2 linked regions of the Desulforamulus hydrothermalis Lam5 = DSM 18033 genome follow. The protein of the gene in region 1 interacts with the protein of each later gene in a pairwise test. Links are inferred from orthologs where the notes say so. Each region holds a gene or a part of one and is shown on either strand. Other genes may lie near its edges.

The links.
Region 2: the proteins of tsaE (region 1) and rlmB interact in binary tests that used the Escherichia coli proteins (3 or more experiments, as listed by UniProt). The link is inferred for Desulforamulus hydrothermalis Lam5 = DSM 18033 from one-to-one orthologs.

The regions. Positions count from the first base shown.
Region 1 is NZ_CAOS01000008.1:220,622-223,852, reverse strand. What follows is about bases 1-2,913. They hold tsaE (tRNA (adenosine(37)-N6)-threonylcarbamoyltransferase complex ATPase subunit type 1 TsaE), read left to right. Parts: upstream 1-1,170; coding sequence 1,171-1,656; downstream 1,657-2,913. Other genes in these bases: tsaD (tRNA (adenosine(37)-N6)-threonylcarbamoyltransferase complex transferase subunit TsaD), read left to right, coding at 2,847-2,913; rimI (ribosomal protein S18-alanine N-acetyltransferase), read left to right, coding at 2,351-2,818; tsaB (tRNA (adenosine(37)-N6)-threonylcarbamoyltransferase complex dimerization subunit type 1 TsaB), read left to right, coding at 1,637-2,341; thiL (thiamine-phosphate kinase), read left to right, coding at 101-1,120. Outside these bases: more of tsaD, read left to right, coding at 2,914-3,231. UniProt on the Escherichia coli protein: Required for the formation of a threonylcarbamoyl group on adenosine at position 37 (t(6)A37) in tRNAs that read codons beginning with adenine.
Region 2 is NZ_CAOS01000007.1:21,107-24,335, forward strand. The notes cover bases 194-3,104. They hold rlmB (23S rRNA (guanosine(2251)-2'-O)-methyltransferase RlmB), read left to right. Parts: upstream 194-1,231; coding sequence 1,232-1,978; downstream 1,979-3,104. Other genes in these bases: thyX (FAD-dependent thymidylate synthase), read left to right, coding at 286-1,023; DESHY_RS04685 (hypothetical protein), read left to right, coding at 1,042-1,200; DESHY_RS04695 (NYN domain-containing protein), read left to right, coding at 1,982-2,494; sigH (RNA polymerase sporulation sigma factor SigH), read left to right, coding at 2,798-3,104. In the rest of the region: DESHY_RS04675 (Mini-ribonuclease 3), read left to right, coding at 1-166; more of sigH, read left to right, coding at 3,105-3,229. UniProt on the Escherichia coli protein: Specifically methylates the ribose of guanosine 2251 in 23S rRNA.

The sequences.
Region 1 (3,231 bases):
ACCTAAACTTTCCCTGGTCTGCAGTGTGGCCCCTGTCTTTTAAAAGACAGGGGTCTTGCTATATAATAACCATAGTTTGGCAGGAAAGGAGCTATCTGCGTTGAATCTTTCACAGGTTGGCGAATTTGGTTTGATAAACCTGTTAAAAAAAGATCTACTTCCCGCTTCACCCGGTGTAATTGCCGGTATCGGGGATGATGCGGCGGTTTTGCAGTGTGCCGGCGACTGCTGGCAGTTGTTTACCACCGATATGCTGGTGGAAGGCATCCACTTCCGGTTGGACTGGTGTGATTATGCCGATGTAGGGTATAAAGCCCTGGCGGTCAATATCAGCGATATTGCTGCCATGGGGGGCAGGCCCACCCACGGCGTGGTATCGCTGGCCCTGCCTGAACATATCCAGGTGGCGGATGTGCTGGCCATTTACCGTGGGCTGCGGGAAATGGCCGGCCTTTATCAAGTCAACCTGGTGGGGGGAGATACGGTCAAATCCCCCGGCCCGCTGGTAATTAATATTGCCCTGCTGGGAGAAGTGCCGGCGGGCCGGGCGGTGTACCGTTCGGGAGCCGCACCGGGGGACCTGATTTATACTACCGGCCGGCTGGGTACTGCGGCCGCCGGCCTTTATGTGCTGTCCCATCAAGTGAACTGCTCACCGTCTTTAAAAGAACAGCTGATTAAAGCCCACCTGCGGCCGGTGCCCCGGGTGGCGGCGGGGGTTCTGCTGGCCGGCCTGGAAGGGGTATCAGCCCTGGACGATAACAGCGACGGGCTGGCGGCTGAATTAAGGGAAATTTGCTCAGCCAGCTCAACGGGCTGCTTAATTTGGCAAAAGGCGTTGCCGGTATTGCCGGCAGTTAGCCGGCTGGCCGGCCGGCTGGGCACTGATATCCTGGATTGGGTGATGAACGGCGGCGAAGACTACGAACTGTTGTTTACCCTGCGGCCAAAGCACCGCCGGGCGGTGGAGGAAGCGTTGCAGCGGGCGGCTGTTCCTTTTACGGCCATCGGTGTTATGCTGCCGGCCGGCGAGGGACTGTTGTTGGAAAGGCCCAACGGCGTCAGGGAGATGATCAACATGAGGGGATATAATCATTTTGCCGGCAGCCCCGCCGGCTAATGAAAAACTGCCGCTGCCGGCAATACTATAACAAGGGCGGGTGATTTTTTATGAGTGAAGCAATGGTTGTCAGCCGCTCCCCGGCTGAAACAAGGCAGCTGGGCCAAAAAATGGCGGGGCTTTTGCAAGCCGGGGATATCATATGCCTGAACGGTGACCTGGGGGCAGGGAAAACCGCCTTTTCCCAGGGCGTGGCCGAGGGTTTGGGGGTCAAGGGGCCGGTTACCAGCCCCACCTTTACCTTAATTAACGAATATGAAGGGCGGCTGCCCCTTTATCATTTTGATGTATACCGGTTAGGCGGGCCGGCCGACCTGGAGGACCTGGGTTATGAGGAGTATTTTTACGGTCAGGGTGTCTGTTTGATTGAATGGGCCCGGCGGGTTGCCGATCTTTTACCCGGGCAGCGCCTGGATATTTGTTTGACGAGAGAAGAAGGTGTTGAGGCAGTGCGCCGGATTTACTTCCGGCCAAAGGGCGAACGCTATCAGCAGTTGCTGGAGGAGTTGATGAAGCTTGTACGTTTTGGGGATTGAAGCAGCCACTCCGGTGGCCGGGGTGGCGGTGGCGGCGGATGGCTGCATCCTGGCGGAGCGGCTGGTAAATAATCGCCGCACCCATTCGGTAAACCTGCTGCCCATGATTAAAGCAGTTATTGAAGAAGCGGGCATAAGCGCCGGGCAGATCGGGGCTGTGGCAGTATCATCCGGGCCGGGCTCCTTTACCGGATTAAGAATCGGTTTGACCACCGCCAAAACCTTGGCCTGGCTCTGGCAGGTGCCGCTGGTGGGAGTATCCACCCTGGAGGCACTGGCCCTGCCGCTGGCATCCCAGGCGCAAATTATCTGTCCTATCCTGAATGCCCGTAAAAATGAAGTTTATGCCGCTGTTTTCAGAGGCAATGCCGGCCAACCGGAGCTGCTGGCCGGCCCCCTGGCCCTGGGTATTGAAGAATTGGTGCAGCTTTTACAACAATGGGAAGGGCCGGTAACCTTTCTGGGTGACGCCGTACCGGAATACCGGCAGCAACTGGAGACTTGTCTGGGCCGGCGTGCCGTGATGGCACCCCGCTGTGCCATGCTGCCCAGAGGAGGCGCGCTGGCAGAATTGGGTTGGCGCAAAATGATGAGCGGCGGCGGCGTGCCGCCCCTGCAGCTGGCACCGGAATATATCAGGTTGTCCGAGGCGGAGGTTAAGCTGGCGGCCAAGGGCGGGAAGTAGGTGGCTGCTATGGATTACCGGCTGGTGCCAATGCAGGTGGAGCATTTGCCGGGGGTGTTGGAGATAGAAAGAGCCTCCTTTGCTACCCCCTGGTCAAGTCAGGCCTTCACATACGAATTAACCCAAAACAATTTTGCCTATTACCTGGTGGCCCTGCACCAGGACCGGGTGGTGGGCTATGGCGGCATGTGGCTGGTGCTGGATGAAGCACACATTACCAACATTGCCGTGCATCCCCAACACAGAGGGCACCGGGTGGGGGAAGGACTGCTTATGGAGCTGATGCGCCAAGCAGTGCTGCGGGGAGCTGCCCGCATGACCCTGGAGGTGCGGCCTTCCAATCAGGCGGCCCGGCAGCTTTATAAAAAGCTGGGCTTCCAGGAAAAAGGCCGGCGTAAAAAATATTACTCGGATACCAACGAGGACGCCATTATTATGTGGCTGGATCTTTCAATTCAAGTCGGGGACAGTTCTTAACTCCGTCCCCCCAATGGAGGATTTTTTCATGAGTGTAATAATTCTGGGCATAGAAACTTCTTGTGATGAAACATCAGCGGCAGTGCTGGCGGACGGGGTGGAGTTGCGATCCAATGTAATTGCTTCGCAAGTGGACATACATAAAAAATTCGGCGGCGTAGTGCCGGAAGTTGCTTCCCGTAAGCATTTGGAGAACCTTCACCCGGTTATCCTGGAAGCACTGGCCCAGGCCGGGGTGACCCCCGGGGAGCTCAGTGCGGTGGCGGTTACTTACGGGCCCGGCCTGGTGGGAGCGCTGTTGGTGGGGGTGGCAGCAGCTAAAGCCATGGCTTATGCGTTGGATATCCCCTTAATTGGCGTTAACCACCTGGAAGGGCATATTGCCGCTAATTTTTTAGTCCGGCCGGATTTGG
Region 2 (3,229 bases), on another replicon or contig:
GGGACGCAACGCCAAGTCAGGTCTGCCGCCTAAGGGAGCTGATGTGGCGGAGTACCGCCATGCCACCGCTCTGGAAGCGCTGATAGGTTATCTGTATTTACAGGGCAATGAGGGCAGGATTGACGAAATTATCGGCTTGGCCATAGATGCCCTCAAGCGTGGCTGAACCCGGCCGGGAGGGCCTGTTTGAGCGGCGCCAACGGCTACCGCAGCTAAAGGGGAACATAAACCACCGGTAAGGGGTGTCGCCCCTCTGATAAAATTTATTTTTAGGAGTTACGTAAAGTGGGGAAAGCTAATTTAAAGGTCCGCCTGCTGGAACACACGCCAAACCCGGAAAAGCTGGTGGCCATGGCGGCCAGGTTGTGCTACTCGCCGGCACAAATAGATGACCTGGCGGCCAATGTGGCCCAATCTGACCAGCAGGCTTTTGTAAAAAAATTACTGGACATGGGACACTACAGCGCTATTGAACATGTTTCTTTTACATTTGGCATCGAAGGGGTTTCCCGGAGCCTGCTGGCCCAGTTAACCAGACACCGCATTGCCAGTTTCAGTGTACAGTCCCAGCGGTATGTAGGGGAAACCCGGGAGCATAATGCCCGGGGCACCTTTGAATACATCATCCCCGAGACCATTGAAAAGCTTGGGCCGCAGGCGGTGGCAGAATTTGCGGCACAGATGGCGCAAATTCAAACCTGGTATGACGGGTGGGTAGCTAAATTGGGAGGCGGCAGATCGGCTTATGAAGATGCCCGGTTTGTGCTGCCCAACGCAGCCGAAACGAAAATTGTGGTAACTATGAATGCCAGGGAATTAAGACACTTTTTTAACCTTCGCTGTTGCCGGCGGGCCCAATGGGAAATTCGCCGGCTGGCGGAACAAATGCTGCACCTGGCCAAAGAAGTGGCACCCGTGCTTTTTGCCGATGCCGGGCCGCCTTGCCTGGCCGGCCCCTGTCCGGAAGGCCAACTGAGTTGCGGGCAGCGGGAAGCCGTGCGTCGCAGGTACGGGGTAACATAAAAGCGGAGTGTGGATAAAATGATAACTCCCGTAATTATTCTTGTGCTTTGGGGCATAGCCCTTTTGCTGGGCGTCCTTGGCGTGGTGACCCGGCGCAGAAATCTGCTGCTGGCCGGCATGGCGGCGGCTTTGGCCGGTTTGGGGCTGACCTTATGGCTGAAAAATACCTTGCAGTAAACGCAGCTTAACCACCGAAAAGTATGGAGGTATGGTTGACGTGAGTGAAATGATTGCCGGCAGAAATCCGGTCCGCGAAGCTCTCCGGGCGGGACGTCCCATTAATAAGATACTGGCCGCCAGGGGAACGGCGGCAGGCCCGTTAGCCGAAATTCTGCACCTGGCCAGGGAGAAAAATATTCCGGTACAAATGGTTGAACGAGCCCACCTGGATAAACTTAACCAGGGCATGCCTCATCAGGGGGTTATTGCTTATGCTGCTGCCAGGGGCTATGTGGAAGTGGAAGATATACTGGCAGCGGCTCATGCCAGGGGGCAAGATCCGTTTATTGTGCTGCTGGATGAAATAAACGACCCCCATAACCTGGGGGCCATACTGCGTACGGTGGATGCAGCCGGCGCCCACGGGGTCATTATACCCCAACGAAGGTCGGTGGCCTTAACCTCAGCTGTGGCCAGGGCTTCGGCGGGGGCGGTGGAATATGTTCCGGTGGCCAGGGTTACCAACTTGGATCAAACTATTCGGCAGTTGAAAGAAAAAGGGCTTTGGGTAGTGGGGGCGGATATGGCGGGCCCTCGGGTATACTGGCAGGCCAAACTGACGGGGCCGCTGCTTTTGGTCATCGGCGGGGAAGGAAAGGGAATCGGCAGGCTGATTAAAGAGCGATGTGATATGCTGGTCCGGTTACCCATGGCGGGCCAGGTTGGATCACTCAACGCCTCGGTGGCAGCTGCGCTTTTGATTTATGAAGTGGTACGCCAGAGAGGGTTGGGCTAATCAATGCAGGAATTTTATGTGGTGGACGGGTATAACATCATCCATGCCTGGCCGGAGTTTGCCGGCATGATTGACAGCGGGTTAGACCATTGCAGGGACAAGCTCGTTCATATACTGGCCAACTTTGCCGGTTTTGAGGGCAGCCGGGTTAAAGTGGTTTTTGATGCCCACCTCGTAAAAAGAGGCATTGAGCACCGGGAAACCGTGCACGGCATTGAGGTATACTATACCCAGGAGGGCGAAACTGCTGACTCGTTAATTGAAAAAATTGTCGGGGACCTGGGCAAACAGGGCACGGTTTATGTAGTAACTTCTGATTGGGATGAACAAAAAATTATTTTTGGGCGGGGTGCTTACCGCTTGACACCCAAAGAATTCAGGGTTCAGGTTATAAAGGCTAACCGGCGAAGAGAGGAAGAGTTTAATCGGCCCAACCCCACCGAGGGCTATCTGGAGGACAAGCTGCCCGCGGAAATCAGGCAAGTATTAGAAAAATGGCGACGCAGCAAGAATTAAGTACACCTGGCCGGGGGCTATTTTGCCTTGACGAGCCTTTTTAACATAAGCTATAATTAGTCATGTAACTTAACCAGTTAGCGCATGGGGCTGCATGTGCGGCTGGGTAGGCCAGACCCCGGGTTAGAATTACGGATGACAGGCGGCAAGGAAGCCTGGCCCTGCCGGGAATGCCGGTTACCAGGGTTCTTTTCAGACATGAGGTGATATGTTCTGCAGCAGTTTTAGAGTGCCTGCCAATATAGTCATGCTTTTCTGAACTGTTTGAAATTTCTTAGAGACAAGAAAGCGGGGGCGATAATTTTGAATTCAAATGCACAAAGAGAAGTTTCCGGCGGATATCAAATTATGGTGGATGAGGATGTCGTTGAATTTGCGCGCGAGGGCGACGACGCAGCGCTGGAGTACTTGATTAATAAATATAAAAACTTTGTGCGTGCAAAAGCCCGCTCATATTTCCTGATTGGAGCCGACAGAGAAGATATTATTCAGGAGGGCATGATTGGCCTTTATAAAGCCATTCGCGATTTTCGCATGGACAAGCTGTCTTCTTTTCGCGCCTTTGCCGAACTGTGCATTACCAGGCAGATTATCACTGCCATTAAAACAGCAACCAGGCAAAAACACATCCCTCTTAATTCGTACGTTTCGTTAAATAAACCAATTTACGATGAGGATTCAGACCGCACCCTGTTAGATGTAATTTCCGGGTCAAAAATAACAGATCCGGAGGAA